One region of the Micromonospora sp. WMMA1923 genome, then DNA from elsewhere that is predicted to be linked to it. Evidence: predicted binding sites of a transcription regulator. Region 1 holds the regulator's gene; the other holds the start of a gene.
What was found. The regulator HspR, encoded in region 1, represses chaperone genes until heat shock. The targets are predictions, from matches to a motif close to TTGAGTNNNNNNNACTCAA.

Region 1 (8,363 bases):
GCCAGTCCCGGACCAGCCGTTCGGCACGCTCGGAGAGGTCGTCGGCGGGGTGGGCGAGCCCGGGTTCGAGCAGTGCCGCCCCGGCCGGATGGGCCCGCCACGCGGTGTGGGTGTGCTCGGCGGCCTCGGCGGCCACCCCGCGGAGCAGCGTGACCAGCTGCGACTCGATCGCGGTACGCAGCTCGGCGGCGGGTGCGGGTCGGCCGGTGACCGCCGCCACCACCCGGTCGCGCAACCGCCCGATCCGGGCCTCCAGGGTGCGGAAGAACTCGCCGGTGCCGACGAACTCCTGCCACCGGGCGAGCACCTCACCCCGGAGCAGCCGGCCGTCCCGCAGCCCCTGCTCGACGGTGCGGTGCGCCCCCCGGTACGCGGCGTCGACCCGGTCGTCCAACGCGTCGGCGGCGGCGGTCTGCTCGTCGGCGGCGGCGGCGAGGCCCTCGACGGTCGGCAGCAGGGCGGCCAGCGCGCCGTCCAGTGTCTGCCGGACCACTGCGGCGCGGGCCTCGGCGTCGGCGGCGAGTCGGGCGAACCAGGTCGACAGCGGGGCGGTGGCCCAGTCGGGCAGCAACCCCTGCCCGTCGACCTGGGTCTCCGGCAGGACGAACAGGGGCGCGGCGGCCAGGTCCTGCTCGGCGAGCATCTCGGCCAGGTGGGCGCCGACCTCGTCGGTCGCCTCCGGCGGCACCCGGTCGAGCACCATGGCGATGGCCGCTCCCCGGCCGCGGGCGCTGCGCAGCAGCTCCCAGGGGACCGCGTCGGCGTACCGGGCGGCGGTGGTGACGAAGAGCCAGAGGTCGGCAGCGGCGAGCAGCTGGCCGGCCAGGGCCCGGTTGGCGTCGACCACCGAGTCGATGTCGGGGGCGTCAAGAAAGGCCAGGCCCGGCGGGAGCGCGGGCGCGGCGACGATCTGCAGGGTGCCCGGGTCCTCGCTGGGCTCGTTGGTCCGGGTCAAACCGGGCAGCAGCTCACCCCGGCGGAACCAGCCGGAGTCGGCCGGGTTGCAGACCAGCACCGGGGACCGGGTGGTCGGGCGGAGCACCCCGGCGGTGCTCACCCGGGCCTGCACCAGGCTGTTGACCAGGGTCGACTTGCCGGCGCCGGTGGAGCCCCCGACGACCACGAGCAGAGGTGCGTCGAGCCGGCTCAACCGGGGCAGCAGGTAGTCGTCGAGCTGGTCGGTCAGCGCGGTGGTGGTGCGTCGGGCCGGCTCCGCCGAGGGCAGCTCCAGCGGGAAGCGGGCGGTGCTGATCGCCAGCCGCAGATTGCCGAGCGCGGCGGGCAGGCTGCCGTCCGCGCCGAGGTCAGGAGGGATCTGCACGGCATCCGGTTGCCCGGGGCGGGCCACGGTGGTGGGCGCGCCGGACTCTGTGGCGGGATCGCCGTGCGGAATCACCGCTAAAGCGTGCCCGACCGATGCAACAGAAGACAACCGGTGGGTAGCCGAACGTCGGGTTGCGTCGGGTCGGCTCAACCCGGATTTGACGAATGGCGTGAGCGTGGCACTATTGAGTCACGTTCACTCAACTTGACGCGGGTGCACTCCCGTCACCTGCTCCAACGGTATGAAGCGAGGAAGCGAACATGGCACGTGCGGTCGGTATCGACCTCGGCACGACGAACTCCTGCGTCAGCGTTCTTGAGGGCGGTGAGCCCACCGTCATCGCCAACGCTGAGGGCTCGCGGACGACCCCGTCGATCGTCGCGTTCGCCCGCAACGGTGAGGTGCTCGTCGGTGAGGTCGCCAAGCGCCAGGCGGTGACCAACCCGGACCGGACCATCCGGTCGGTCAAGCGGGAGATCGGCACCAACTGGTCCGTCGACATCGACGACAAGAAGTACACCCCGCAGGAGATCTCGGCGCGCACGCTGATGAAGCTCAAGCGGGACGCCGAGGCGTACCTGGGCGAGCAGATCGCCGACGCGGTGATCACCGTCCCGGCCTACTTCAACGACGGCCAGCGGCAGGCCACCAAGGAGGCCGGTGAGATCGCCGGCTTCAACGTGCTGCGGATCGTCAACGAGCCGACCGCGGCCGCCCTGGCGTACGGGCTGGACAAGGGCTCCAAGGAGCAGACCGTCCTGGTCTTCGACCTCGGTGGGGGCACCTTCGACGTCTCCCTGCTGGAGCTGGCCGAGGGGGTCATCGAGGTCAAGTCCACCAGCGGTGACAACAACCTCGGTGGTGACGACTGGGACCAGCGGATCATCGACCACCTGGTGAAGACCTTCCGGGGCGAGCACGGCATCGACCTCGGCCAGGACAAGATGGCGCTGCAGCGGCTCCGGGAGGCCGCCGAGAAGGCCAAGATCGAGCTGTCGGCGGCCACCACCACCAACATCAACCTGCCGTACATCACGGCCGGCTCCGCCGGCCCGCTGCACCTGGACGTGACGCTCAGCCGCGCCGAGTTCCAGCGGATGACGCAGGACCTGCTGGATCGCTGCAAGGGCCCGTTCGAGCAGGCGATCAAGGACGCCGGCATCAAGCTGGCCAGCGTCGACCACGTCATCCTGGTCGGTGGATCGACCCGGATGCCCGCCGTGACCGACCTGGTCAAGCAGCTCACCGGCAAGGAGCCCAACAAGGGCGTCAACCCGGACGAGGTCGTCGCCGTCGGCGCCGCCCTGCAGGCCGGTGTGCTCAAGGGCGAGGTCAAGGACGTCCTGCTGCTCGACGTGACCCCGCTGAGCCTGGGCATCGAGACCAAGGGCGGCATCTTCACCAAGCTGATCGAGCGCAACACCACCATCCCGACCAAGCGCTCCGAGGTCTTCAGCACCGCCGACGACAACCAGCCGTCCGTGCTGATCCAGGTCTTCCAGGGTGAGCGGGACATCGCGGCCTACAACAAGAAGCTCGGCACCTTCGAGCTGACCGGCCTGCCGCCGGCGCCGCGGGGCGTGCCGCAGATCGAGGTCACCTTCGACATCGACGCCAACGGCATCGTCAACGTGCACGCCAAGGACCTGGGCACCGGCAAGGAACAGAAGATGACGATCACCGGCGGCTCGTCGCTGCCGAAGGACGACATCGAGCGGATGCGCCGGGACGCCGAGGAGCACGCCGACGAGGACAAGCGTCGCCGCGAGGAGGCCGAGGCCCGCAACGTGGCCGAGGCGCTGCAGTGGCAGACCGAGAAGTTCCTCGCCGAGAGCGGTGACAAGCTGCCCACGGAGAACCGCGACCAGATCAACGAGGCGCTCGGCGAGCTGCGTGGCGCCCTCGGCGGCACCGACATCGAGAAGGTCAAGTCGGCGCACGAGCGGCTGGCCAAGGTCTCCCAGGAGGCCGGCGCGCTGCTCTACGCCCAGCAGGCCGAGCAGGGCCAGCCGGGTGCCGAGGGCCCGGGTGGGCCGGGCGGACCGGGTGCCGGGCCGGCCGGCGGCGCGCAGGCCGGTGGCACCAACGCCGGGCCGGCCGGTGGCGCGGACGACGTGGTCGACGCGGAGATCGTGGACGAGGACAAGAAGTGACAGCCCGTCCCCGCCACGTACGCACCGCACAGGGATCGAGGTAGCCGCGATGACGGATAAGCCACGAGCCGCCGACCCGGAGACCACCGGGTCGGTGCCGGGTGGCTCCGCGCCCGGCCGGCACGCCGCCGCCGAGCCGCAGGTCGTCAGCCCGGACAGTCAGCAGAACGACGAGGTCGAGCAGGAGCCGGCGGCGACCGACGCGAGCGCCGACGTCCCGGCCGACGGCCTGGTCGAGGAGGCCGAGGTCGTCGTCGACGAGATCGAGGTCGAGGAGGCCCCGGCCGGGCCACCGGTGGTGGACGCCCCGGCCCAGCCGGCGGAGAGCACCAAGCCGGCGGAGAGCACCAAGCCGGCAGCGGAGAGCAAACCGGCGGCGGAGAGCAAGCCCAAGGACGCCGCGCCGGCCCTCGGCGCGGAGCTGGCGGCCCTCCGCTCCGACCTCGACGAGCGGACCCGGGACCTGCAGCGGGTGACGGCGGAGTACGCCAACTACCGCAAGCGGGTGGACCGGGACCGGGGCGTCGTCCAGGAGCAGGCCACCGGTTCGGTGCTGGCCGGGCTGCTGCCGATCCTGGACGACCTGGACCGGGCCCGCGAGCACGGTGACCTGGTGGGTCCGTTCGGCGCGGTGGCCGAGCAGCTCACCACCGTGGTCGGCAAGCTCGGGCTCACCCCGTTCGGCGAGCAGGGTGACCCGTTCGACCCGACCCGGCACGAGGCGGTGGCGCACCAGACCTCCGCCGACGTCACCGAGCCGACCTGCGTGCAGATCATGCGTCGGGGCTATCTGCTCGGCGAGCGGCTGCTGCGGCCAGCGCTGGTCGCGGTCGCCGACCCGGAATAGTGCGAATCCGTGGCCGGGTCGTCCCGTCCGTCGACGATCGGCGGGCGGGACGACCGGGCCACGCCTGGCAGGGGGTGGACCGGTGAGTTCCAAGGACTGGATCGAGAAGGACTTCTACGCCGTGCTGGGCGTGGACAAGTCCGCCTCCTCGGACGAGATCAAGAAGGCGTACCGGAAACTGGCGCGGGAGTCGCACCCGGACCACAACCCCGGTGACACCAGGGCCGAGGAGCGGTTCAAGGCCGCGTCCGAGGCGTACAACGTGCTCTCCGACGACAACCGCCGTCGGGAGTACGACGAGCTGCGTGCCCTCTTCGGCTCCGGCGCGTTCCGGCGTGGAGCCCGTACCGGTCAGCCCGGTGGCACCCCCTTCGACGTCTCCGACCTCTTCGGTGGCGGCGCGGGCGGGGGTGACCGGCGCTTCGGCGGGGCCGGCGGCGGTTTCTCCGACCTGTTCACGTCGATCTTCTCCGGTGGTGGGGCCGGCGGTGGGCCGGGTCGCCCCGCCGGGCCGGCCCGGGGCCGCAACGTCGAGGCCGAGGTCGCCCTGGACTTCACCGATGCGGTACGCGGGGTGACCATCCCGTTGACGTTGCGCTCACCGGGGGTCTGCGACACCTGCCACGGCAACGGCGCCAAGCCCGGCACCCAGCCACGGACCTGTCCGGTCTGCCACGGGGCCGGGACGACCACCCGCAACCAGGGTGCGTTCAGCTTCGCCGAGCCGTGCCGCAACTGTCAGGGCGTCGGCACCGTCGTCGAGGAGAAGTGCCCCGAGTGCCAGGGCACCGGCGGCGTGACGAAGACCCGTACGTTGAAGGTCCGGTTCCCCGCCGGGGTGGCCGACGGCCAGCGGATCCGGCTCAGTGGCCGGGGCGAGGCCGGTGAGCGTGGCGGCCCGGCCGGCGACCTCTTCGTACACGTGAAGGTCCGGCCGGACGAGTTGTTCGGGCGTACCGGGGACGACCTGACCCTGACCGTGCCGATCACGTACGCCGAGGCGGTCCTGGGCACGGACCTGCGGGTGCCGACCCTCGACGGGGTGGTGACGCTACGGGTGCCACCGGGTACGCCGAGCGGGCGGGTGCTGCGGGCCCGGGGCAAGGGAGTCAGCCGTCGCGAGGGCCAGGCCGGCGACCTGCTGGTCACGCTGGACGTGGTGGTACCGGCGAAGGTGTCCGACGAGGCGCAGGCCGCCCTGCGGGCGTTCGCCGAGCAGACGCCGCCGGCCGGGCGGGAACATCTCGACGCGCGGGTACGTCGCTTCGGGTAACCGTGGAGTGCATGCGGAGGTGAGCGGGATGTCGGACGAGTTCGCCGGTTCGGGCGACCCTGCCTACGAGGCCAAGGTCCTGATGATCTCGGTCGCGGCGCGGATGGCGGGGATGCACCCGCAGACGCTGCGCCAGTACGACCGGCTGGGGCTGGTGCAGGCCGGGCGGGCCGCCGGTGGCGGTCGGCGGTACAGCGTCCGGGACGTGGTACTGCTCCGTGAGGTGCAACGGCTCAGCCAGGACGACGGGGTCAATCTGGCCGGGATCAAGCGGATCATCGGCCTGGAACAGTTGCTGGAGCAGGCCCAGCAGCGGCTGGCCCGGATGGAGGCGGAGCTGGACGCCGCGTACCGGCGGGTGGCCGAGCTGGAGTCGCTGGCCCGCTTCCCCGGTCGTGACCTGGTCCAGACCACCCGGTCCTCGACGGCGCTGGTGGTCTGGCGGCCCCGCCGCAACCCGGACCGCTGAGCCGGCTGCGGTTCGGTCGGATCCCCGGCGCGGTCGGTCCACCCCGTCTAGCCTGTGACCAGGTGTTGTCCGCCCGATCTGGGCCCTTGGTGAGGGGGAGTAGTGACAGGAGCGGCCAAGAAGGTGGCGCAGGCGGCGGAGGACCAGCTCGACCGGGTCGCCGAGGGCGTCCGCGAGAAGTTCGACGAGATCACCGACGCCCGGCTCTCCGGTCGCACCGACCGGGCCGCCGGCCACCGACCGCAGTCGGGCCAGGACGCCGGCCAGCGGTCGCAGTCGGGCCCGGATGCCGGGCAGCGGTCGGACGCCGACCAGGGTGCCGAGCGGGCGAAGCCCCGACCGCCGGCTGGTGGCGGCGCGGATCGTCGTCCGCCGGCTGGTGGCGGCGCGGACCAGAACAGCGAGCGCGGCCGGCCGGAGCGCCGGACCGAACGGCACGGCCGGTCGATCGGCTGACCGCCGCACCAGGCCGGTCGCTCCGGCTCGGTCGCTCCGGCTCGGTCGCTCCGGCTCAGGGCCGCGAACGGGCCGGGACCCACGGGGGGTCCCGGCCCGTTCGCTGGCTGCGGGTCGCGGGTGCGTCGGCGGCTCAGTCGAGTCGGCGGTTCTCCCGGACCAGACCGCCCTCACACCAGTCCCGGTAGACGAAGAGGGTCGGGCGGGCCAGCAGCACCCGCGAGTTGTGCGCCCAGGTGCGCATCAGCTCGTCGCCGGAGCGCTCGGCCTGGTCGACCAGCTTGCGGAACCGGCGCCTCGGGTGGGCCCGGAAGCCCGTCCGGATGCCGTCGGCGGCGTAGATGTAGAGGCAGTGCAGGGCGAACCGGCGGGCCGGACAGGTCGGATCCATCGCCAGGTCGAAGAGGGTCGTCACCAGCCGGTCTCCGGCGACCAGCAGGTCCCAGTCCTGCGGCATGCTGGTCAGCGGCACCGAATCGGGTTGGTACGCCCAGGCCCGCAACTCCGCGGGGGACGGGTCGACGGGGTTGGCGAAACCGGAGAAGCTCGATTCCTGCACGCTCAACCGGCCAACCTTCCGCATCGCGCCCGCGCCGGCACCGGCCGGCCCGCAGGCCCCCTGGGCTGCTGGGGCGACACGTTAACGCGGTACCGGTGACCTGCGGTAGCCCCTTGCTGGGAGATTTCGGCAACCGTCGGTCCGACCGGACCGGCCGTACGGGCAAGCCGCCTGGACACGGTGCCGAAGGTCACGCCGGTGAGGTGGCCGCCGGCGTCGGCGACGGCACCGGGATCCCGGTGCCGCCGGTCGCGGCGACGCGGGCCTGCCGGAGCGACCCGGGCCGGTCCCCGTCGCTCAGTCCGGGGTGGGTAGCGGCGGTCCCTCGGGGGTGGGGACCGGCCTGGCCAGCCGGGCCGCCGACCGCTGGCGCAGCCACTGCTTGAACCACGCCAGGTCAGGCAGTCGGGCCAGCATCGGCCCGGTCACCACCGTGATCAACACGTACGCGGTGGCGAGCGCCGTCAACCGGGGTTCCACCGTCCCGGCGGCGACCGCGAGCCCGGCGATGACGATGGAGAACTCCCCGCGTGGCATCAGGGCCAGGCCGGCCCGCCACCGGCCGGGCTCGGCGATGCCGACCCGCCGGGCGGCCAGGTACCCGGTGAGCAGTTTGGTCCCCATGGTGACCACGGCCAGGGTGAGCGCGGGCAGCAACACCGGCGGCATCTCCCGGGGGTCGGTCACCAACCCGAAGAAGACGAAGAAGACCGCGGCGAACAGGTCCCGCAGCGGGGAGAGCAACTCGGTCGCGTGGTGCGCCACCGGCCCGGACAGGGCGATGCCCACCAGGAACGCGCCGACCGCCGCCGACACCTGTAGCTTCGCCGCGATGCCGGCGACCAGCAGGGTGAGCCCGAGCACCCCGAGCAGCAGCGCCTCCGGGTCCCGGGCCGACAGCGCCGCGGAGATCCACCGGCCGTACCGGATGGCGACGACCAGGACGACCATCACCGTGCCCGCCGCGACGGCGAGGGCCAGGCCGCCCCGGACCAGGCCGACGCCGGCCAGCAGCGCGGTGAGCAGCGGGAGGTAGAGCGCCATCGCGAGATCCTCGATGACCAGCACCGACAGCACCACCGGGGTCTCCCGGTTGCCGACCCGACCCAGGTCGCTGAGCACCTTGGCGATCACGCCGGAGGAGGAGACCCAGGTGATGCCGCCGAGCACCACCGCGGCCAGCCAGCCCCAACCGAGCAGCAGGGCGAAGGCGACCCCCGGCGTCGCGTTGAGCACCGCGTCGATCAGCCCGGCCGGGGCGGCCGACCGCAGGTTGCCTACC
Region 2 (8,363 bases), 3.3 Mb from region 1:
CGAAAGCTCCAGCCGCCGGCGAACAGCCGCCCCGCCTCCAGGGTGACCGCGTCCGGGGCCACCTCACCGAGGTCGTGGGCCACCAGCACCGCCCCGAAGCGCGGGGTCAGCGCCAGCACTGTCCACTCCCGGGCCAGCTCGTGCTGCTCGTCGACAGTCACGCCGGACACCCCGGCGGGCAGTTGCGGTGGGGCGCCACCGACCATGCCGACGACGGTGACCGCCGACCGGGCGGCGATCCGCGCGTAGCGGCGTCGCTCCCGGTCGAAGTACGGCAGGCGCTGGAACAGCGCGAAGACGACCAGCGGACCGTCCTCGGCAGTGGCCAGCGCGGCCTGTTCGATGGCATGCGAAACGGTGACCAGGCTGCGCTTGGTCAGTCGATCGGGGACCGGTCCATGGGGCAGCACCCCGCGAGCCTAACGGGCCGCCGCGCCCGTGCCGCCTCGGCCATGATCCGGGGCCTAGACTCGGGCCGGTCGACGGCACACGAATGGACCAGGCGGATGGCGCGCACCGACAGTGACGACGGCGCGTGGTTGCGCGCGCTGCCCGACGACACCGGACGTGGCCCGGTGCTGCGCCGCCACGGGCACCTGGTGCACACCGACCGGCGACTCGGTGAGCTGGTGCACCGCCGTCCACCCGGGGTGACCGGTAACCAGTGGAGCGCGGCCGTGCGGGCGGGGCTCGACCTGGTCGTCTGCGCCGCCGACACCGGGCACCCGAGGTTCGCCGTCGAGGTCGGCCCGCCGGCGGTGCCCGGTGGTGCGCAGCAGCGGGAGCGGCGGATGACCGACGTGGTCTGTGCGGCCGTCGGCCTGCCGCTGCTGCGGATCAGCTCGCCGACGCTGCGTGCCGGGTCGCACGGTCGGCAGATCGTCGGGTACCTGCTCGATGCCCGGCACTACGCGGCGCTCACGTCCGCGGAGCCGGTGACACCGACCCCGCACAGCCCGCCGCCGGTGGGGTTCCGCGACATCCTCGGCCGGCTGCCGGACGGGCGCAGCGGCCCCGTCAACGACCTGGGCGCGCTGGCCCGGGCCGCGGCCGTCGAGGCGTACGTCAGCGGTCACCTGGTCGACCCGATCGTGCGTGGTCTGCACGTGCGGTGGACCGACGGGCCGGCCGAGGGGTGGAGCTGGGTCACGGTGGGGCCGGACTCCTGTCTGGTGGAACGGGTGTCGGTGCGTGACCACCGGGTCGTCCGGGGGGTGCCGACCGCCCGGTTGGCCGAGGACCTGGCGGCCGTGGCGATCGGCGAACGGCTGCGTGGGTTCGACACCGTGCCGACGGATGTGGTCTCCCGGTCGCAGTTGCGGGCCGACATCCTGGCGTTGCGGTCGCGGCGGGACGAGTTCGCCGACGGCTTCGCCTTCGAACATCTCTGCGTGGACTGATCACCACCTCCGGGTGAGCGTCCCAGGTCACCGGGGGTGAGAACCGGCCCGTTCGCGGCCGGCGGCGGGCGCGCCGAAAATTCCTCCGAGGATCGCGGGTACGGGTTGAACCCTGGCCGCCGTGGCTCCGTACTCATGCGCGAATGGACAGGATCTTCCACCCGCGCCCCAGGCGTGGGCGACGGTGCGGAAAGGGCATCGTCGGTCATCGACGTGCGGCCGGAGGTGTCGCAGTGCTCCTCGACGCGGCGTTCACCTGAATTCCCGTCGGTCCGCCGAGGACACGAGTCAACTACCGGATCGAGAAGGAGAACAATTCGATGCGCAGGTCCACACGGGCGCGACGGTCATCCGGTAACGCGCGGAGCAAGCGGGTGATCGCCGCGGTCGGTACGCTTGCGGTCTTCGGCGGCATCGTCGCCGTTACCCAGATCTCGTCCGCCGGAGACAAGCCGTCGCGTACCCGGACGGTCGCTGCCGAGTGCGTCGCGCCGAGCCCCGGGGCCACCGCCAGCAGTGCCGCGGGGGTCACGGTCAACCAGCAGAACGGGCGGGACGTCCGCAACTACTGGGGTGACGGTCAGATGTCCGTCGCGGAATGCCGTTCGCTGCGGGCCGGTAACGCGGTGTCCACGATCAGCTGCCCGGACGTGACCGCGAAGCTGCCCCGGGAGATCCCGGCCCGTGCCCAGAACGAGGTCTCGCGCAACCTGACCCTGCTCGGCAGCCAGATCAACGACGCCAACCGGCGGCTGGCGGCGGAGGGGCGCAACGGGCAGGCCTTCATCAACAATGCGATCCTCGGTCCGCTGGCGGACAAGCGGCGGGCGACGCTGAACCGGATCGCCACCGCCATCGGCCGGGTCGCCGACCGCCCGCAGGGCCTCGACGAGCTGGCCACCTGCACCGTGGTCAACGCCAACCCGAACAACGGCAACAACGGCGGCGGCAACGGCAACAACGGCGGTAACGGCAACAACAACGGTGGCAACAACGGGGGCGGTAACAACGGGGGTGGCAACAACAACCCCAACAACGGCCTCGACGTGCTGGCCCAGAACTGTGAGAACAGCCGGTTGCAGCCGCACGACGGCTTCCAGAACGGCAACCGGTGCATCAGCACCGCGTTCGGTGAGGTCGGCGCCGCCGGCAACAACCCCTCGTTGTTGATCACCGAGTTCCCCCAGCAGGTGCAGGCCAACCAGGCCTTCACCCTGCGGATCTCGACCCGCAACCTGGTGCGGGACCGCTTCCTCGCGGCCGGCCAGGGCGGGTACTACCTGGAGAGCTCGGTGCTCAACGGTGAGGGGCTGACCCGAGGTCACTTCCACACCGCCTGCCGGATGCTCGGCAACACCGACCAGGCACCCGACCCGGCACCCGCCCCGGCGTTCTTCGTGGCGACCGAGGACGGCGGCGGCGGTCGCAACCCCGACGAGGTGGCGATCCAGGTGGCCGGACTGCCGCAGCAGGGCACCGCGCAGTGTGCGGTCTGGGCCGGCGACGGTTCCCACCGGCTGCCGATGATGGAGCGGGCCAACCAGACCCCGGCCTTCGACGTGGTCCGGATCGAAGTCAACTGAGCCGGCGCGGCCGGGAGTAGTGACGGCGGGGCCGTCCGGGGAATCCCCGGACGGCCCCGTTGGTCGTCGCGAGTGGGATCGGAACCGTCCCGGGCCGGGATTGGCTCACGCCCTTGGCTGGTCCGACCGGCGCCGTATGCCCGCACCGTACGCGAGTGGGTTGGTGGATATTCTGCCGGCCGCAGTGCGCCAGCGGTGGAAATTGCGCGCCGAATCCCGCCGGGGCAGCGCTGATTTCTCAGCCCTGGCCCCGGCCCCGGTGCCGTCGAACCCCCGGCTCAGCGGCTCTTGTACGCCTCGACCACCGAGACCGGGATCCGCCCCCGCTCGGAGATTTCGTAGCCGTTCTTGGCCGCCCATTCCCGGATGGCCCGGTTCTGCTCGCGGTCCATTCCGGAGATGGGACGGCCAGCTCGCCGGCTGGTCCGGGCAGCCTCGGCCGGCGCGCGACCGACCCGCCGACCGGCATTGATGTAGGGGTCGAGCGCCTTCCGCAGCACCCCGGCGTTCTCGTCGGACACGTCGATGGTGTACGCGACGCCGTCCAGACTGAACTCGACGGTGCGATCGGCCTTTCCGCCGTCGAGATCGTCGGTCAGAACAGTGATTACTTTCCTGGCCATCGCCGATTACTCCTTGTGTGTGGCTGGTGTGGGTAAAAGTCTGACCCACCACCGGGCAAATCCGCAACAATATGCGGCGTATTCGAATCGGCGGGTCGCGGTTTGCCGGGTCCTCGGGTCGACGTGGGCGTGGAAAGTTCATCGCCGCTGACGCAATAGCCACGCAGGCAGGCGGGGCGGTGGACCCCTGCCGGGGCCTGCTGGTGTCGTGGGTCACACCCCGGAACAACAGGAACGATCGGTTACTTGAGTCAGACACGCTCAAGTCAATCTGATGGCAGGTGTCCGATGGCTACTCTTCCGGTACTTCCGCTTACCGACGCCGTCCTGTTGCCCGGCATGGTCATCCCGGTGACCCTCGACCCGAGCACCCAGGCCGCCGTGGACGCGGCCCGCGCCAGTGGTGACCGTCAGCTCCTGGCCGTACCCCGCATCGACGGCGAGTACGGCCCGGTCGGCGTGGTCGCCACCATCGAGAAGACCGGCCGGCTGCCCAGTGGCGAGCCCGCCGCGGTGATTCGAGGGCTGTCCCGGGCCCGCATCGGTTCCGGTGTCCCCGGCCCCGGTGCCGCCCTCTGGGTCGAGGCGACCGAACTGTCCGAGCCCGCCCCGGCCGGCCGGGCCCGGGACCTTGCCCGTGAGTATCGCGCCCTGATGACCTCGGTCCTGCAGCAGCGGGGCGCGTGGCAGGTCATCGACGCCATGGAGCGGATGACCGACCTCTCCGAGCTGGCCGACGCGGCCGGCTACGCGCCCTGGCTCAGCCTGGCGCAGAAGACCGAGCTGCTCGCCGCCGCCGACGTCACCGCCCGGCTGGAGCTGCTGGTCGGCTGGGTCCGGGAACACCTGGCCGAGCAGGAGGTCACCGAGCAGATCAACACCGACGTCCGGGAGGGGTTGGAGAAGTCCCAGCGGGAGTTCCTGCTCCGCCAGCAGCTCGCCGCGATCCGCAAGGAGCTGGGCGAGGACGAGCCGGACGGCTCCGCCGACTACCGGTCCCGGGTGGAGTCCGCCGACCTGCCGGAGAAGATCCGCGAGGCGGCGCTTCGTGAGGTGGGCAAGCTGGAGCGGGCCAGCGACGCGTCCCCGGAGTCGGGCTGGATCCGTACCTGGTTGGACACCGTCCTGGAGATGCCGTGGGGCGTGCGTACCGCCGACCACACCGACCTCGGCGCGGCCCGCGCGGTGCTCGACGCCGACCACGCCGGCCTGGCCGACGTCAAGGACCGGATCCTGGAGTACCTCGCGGTGCGCAACCGCCGGGCCGAGCGCAACCTCGGCGTGGTCGGCGGGCGCGGTTCCGGAGCGGTGCTCGCCCTCGCCGGCCCGCCCGGAGTCGGCAAGACCAGCCTCGGTGAGTCCGTCGCCCGGGCGCTCGGCCGCAACTTCGTCCGGGTCTCGCTCGGCGGTGTCCGGGACGAGGCGGAGATCCGCGGTCACCGACGCACCTACGTGGGCGCGTTGCCCGGGCGGATCGTCCGGGCCCTGCGCGAGGCCGGGTCGATGAACCCGGTGATCCTGCTCGACGAGGTCGACAAGCTGGCCACCGGCTACGCCGGTGATCCCGCCGCCGCCCTCCTGGAGGTGCTCGACCCGGCGCAGAACCACACCTTCCGGGACCACTACCTGGAGGTCGACCTCGACCTGTCCGACGTGCTCTTCCTGGCCACCGCCAACGTGGTGGAGTCGATCCCCGGCCCGTTGCTGGACCGGATGGAACTGGTCACCCTGGACGGGTACACCGAGGACGAGAAGGTCGCCATCGCCCGGGACCACCTGCTGCCCCGGCAGCTGCAGCGGGCCGGGCTGACCGCCGACGAGGTCACCGTCGCCGACGGGGCGCTGGCCCGCATCGCCGGGGAACACACCCGGGAGGCCGGTGTCCGGCAGTTGGAGCGTGCCCTGGCGAAGATCCTGCGCAAGGTGGCCGTGGCCCTGGCCACCGACCCGACCCCGGTCCGGGTGGACGCCGACGACCTCGCCCGTTATCTGGGCCGCCCCCGGTTCACCCCGGAGTCGGCCGAACGTACCGCGGTCGCCGGGGTGGCCACCGGCCTGGCGGTCACCGGTGCCGGTGGCGACGTGCTCTTCATCGAGGCCACCAGCATGCCGGGGGAGCCGGGGCTGACCCTCACCGGGCAACTCGGCGAGGTGATGAAGGAGTCGGCGCAGATCGCCCTCTCCTACCTGCGCTCCAACGGTCGCCGACTGGGACTGGACCCCAACGCCCTCGCCGGGCGGCGGATCCACCTGCACGTGCCGGCCGGGGCGGTGCCCAAGGACGGCCCCAGCGCCGGGATCACCATGGTCACCGCCCTGGCCTCGCTGGCCAGCGGCCGGCCGGTCCGCCCCGAGTTCGGGATGACCGGCGAGGTGACTCTCTCCGGCCGGGTGCTGCCCATCGGCGGGGTGAAGCAGAAGCTGCTCGCCGCCCACCGGGCCGGCCTGACCGAGGTGATCATCCCGGCCCGCAACGAGCCGGACCTCGACGACCTGCCCGCCGAGGTCCGCGAGGCGCTCACCGTGCACGTCCTCGCCGACGTCGCCGACGTGCTCGCGCTGGCGCTACGCCCGGCTGAGGTCGACGCCGGGACCCTCGGCGGGGTCGACGCCGGGACCCTCGGCGGTCAGCCACTCAGCGCCGCCTGACCGGCTTCCCCGGCCCCTGTCGTCCCGGCGGCGGGGCCCGGGGCTGCCGGCCCGTCGGTGTACGGCGGGTGCTCGGCGATGCGCGGCGGCTGCCGGGCGGTGCTCGGCGGTGCTGGGCGGTATGCGGCGGCTGCCGGGCGGTGCTGGGCGGTTCTCGGCGGCTGCCGGGCGGTGCTCGGCGGTGCTGGGCGGTGCGGAGCGCGGCGTCGGCGCCCGTAGCCTTGGGCGTGAATTCCCGAAGACCAGCCTGACCGCTCGGAGGCGACTCACCCGTGAACGTGTTTCTGTGGATCCTGCAGGTCCTGCTCGCCGGGCTCTTCGCCGGCGCGGGGCTGACCAAGCTGACCCAACCCAAGGAGAAGCTGCTCGACCGGATGAGCTGGGTCAGGAACGTGCCCCCCAGCCAGGTCAAGGCCCTCGGCGCGGCCGAGGTGCTGGCCGCGGTCGGGCTGGTCCTACCCGGCCTCACCGGCATCGCCACGGTGCTCACCCCGCTGGCCGCCGTCGGGCTGGCGATCGTGATGGTCGGCGCGATCGTGGTGCACCTGCGAGCCAAGGAGCACCCGGTCACCGCGATGACCGTCGTGCTGCTGATCCTGTCGGCGGTCGTCGCCTGGGGCCGCTTCGGGCCGTACCCGCTCTGACGGGGCGACCGCCCAGCCACCGGCCGCACCGCCCCCCGAACTGGCTGCCCGTCGGTTCGGGGGGTGTGAGCGGGGTGCCCCTCTCTACCGGAAGCGATAAGAGGGGGCCCTTCCTTACACCATCAGCGGGTTTCGGCGCCGCGGTCGCGGCGGACGGTCGTCTTGCGGCCCTTGATGGTGCTGCCGCGTAGTCCGGCGATCACCTCGTCGGCCACCGCGTTCGGCACCTCCACCAGCGAGAACCGGTCGGCGATCTCGATCGAGCCGATGTCACGTCCGTTGATCCCGGTCTCGCCGGTGATCGCCCCGACGAGGTCCTGCGGGCGTACCCCGGCCCGCCGGCCCAACCCGATGAACACCTGCGTGGTGGCACCCCCCGAGCGGGCCCGGGAGCCACGGCGGTCACCGCCGCGCGGGTCACCGCCGGAGCGGCTCTCCCGTTGCGGGCGGACCGCTACCTGCGGGATCTCCTCCTGGTCCTCGTCGGAGCCCGGCGAGGCGGCCTCGTGGGCCAGCTTCACCGCGGCGAGGGCCACCTCCATCAGGTCGAACTCGTCGGACAACGACTCCACGATCACCCGGAACGGGTCCAGGTCGTCCTCCAGCAGCGACTCCCGCAGCGCCGCCTGGGTCAGCTCCAACCGCCGGGTACGCAGGTCCGCCGCCGTGGGGATCTTGTCGATGACGATGCGCTGCCCGGTGACCCGCTCGATGGTCTTGAGCATGCGGTGCTCGCGCGGCTCAGCCAGGGTGATCGCCACCCCCTCCCGGCCGGCCCGTCCCACCCGACCGATGCGGTGCACGTACGACTCCGGGGCTGACGGCACGTCGTAGTTGACCACGTGGGTGAGTTGCTCGACGTCCAGCCCCCGGGCCGCCACGTCGGTGGCCACCAGCAGGTCGGCCGTGCCGGCGCGCAGTCGACCCATCACCCGGTCCCGCTGCTCCTGGCTCATCCCGCCGTGCAGCGCCTCGGCCCGGTAGCCGCGCCCGTTCATCGTCTCGGTGAGCCGGTCCACCTCCTCACGGCTGCGGCAGAACACGATCGCCGCGGTCGGTGACTCCACGTCCAGCACCCGGCCCAGGGCCGCCGGCTTGTGTGCCCGGGCGACCAGGTACGCGCTCTGGCGTACCAGGGGCGCCTCGCCGGCCATCGGCTGTTGCCGGCCGATCTGGATGCGTACCGGGTCGGTCAGGTGCTGGCGGGCCATCCCGTCGATCCTCGACGGCATGGTGGCCGAGAAGAGCACGGTCTGCCGCTGCGCCGGGGCGTGCTCCAGGATCGCCTCGATGTCCTCGGCGAAGCCCATGTCGAGCATCTCGTCGGCCTCGTCCAGCACCACCGTGGCCAGGCCACCCAGGCGCAGGGTGCCCCGGGCGATGTGGTCCAGCGCCCGACCCGGGGTGGCCACCACCACGTCGACGCCCAGGTCCAGGGCGCGCAGCTGGCGGCCGATCGGCTGG

Region 2: the regulator HspR is predicted to act here: its motif matches at 3,853-3,871, upstream of lon (endopeptidase La).

What each region holds. Positions count from the first base shown of each region.
Region 1 is NZ_JBMHLZ010000001.1:5,898,627-5,906,989, forward strand. Features, by position in the region: gene ACN28G_RS26825 (GTPase domain-containing protein) at 1-1,396, opposite strand, end outside; gene dnaK (molecular chaperone DnaK) at 1,585-3,477, shown strand; gene grpE (nucleotide exchange factor GrpE) at 3,527-4,324, shown strand; gene dnaJ (molecular chaperone DnaJ) at 4,407-5,597, shown strand; gene ACN28G_RS26845 (heat shock protein transcriptional repressor HspR) at 5,626-6,066, shown strand; gene ACN28G_RS26850 (hypothetical protein) at 6,169-6,522, shown strand; gene ACN28G_RS26855 (hypothetical protein) at 6,656-7,087, opposite strand; gene ACN28G_RS26860 (cation:proton antiporter) at 7,379-8,363, opposite strand, start outside.
Region 2 is NZ_JBMHLZ010000001.1:2,585,342-2,593,704, reverse strand. Features, by position in the region: gene ACN28G_RS11630 (DICT sensory domain-containing protein) at 1-410, opposite strand, end outside; gene ACN28G_RS11625 (hypothetical protein) at 507-1,400, shown strand; gene ACN28G_RS11620 (hypothetical protein) at 1,721-2,983, shown strand; gene ACN28G_RS11615 (histone-like nucleoid-structuring protein Lsr2) at 3,262-3,606, opposite strand; gene lon (endopeptidase La) at 3,895-6,255, shown strand; gene ACN28G_RS11605 (DoxX family protein) at 6,528-6,899, shown strand; gene ACN28G_RS11600 (DEAD/DEAH box helicase) at 7,022-8,363, opposite strand, start outside.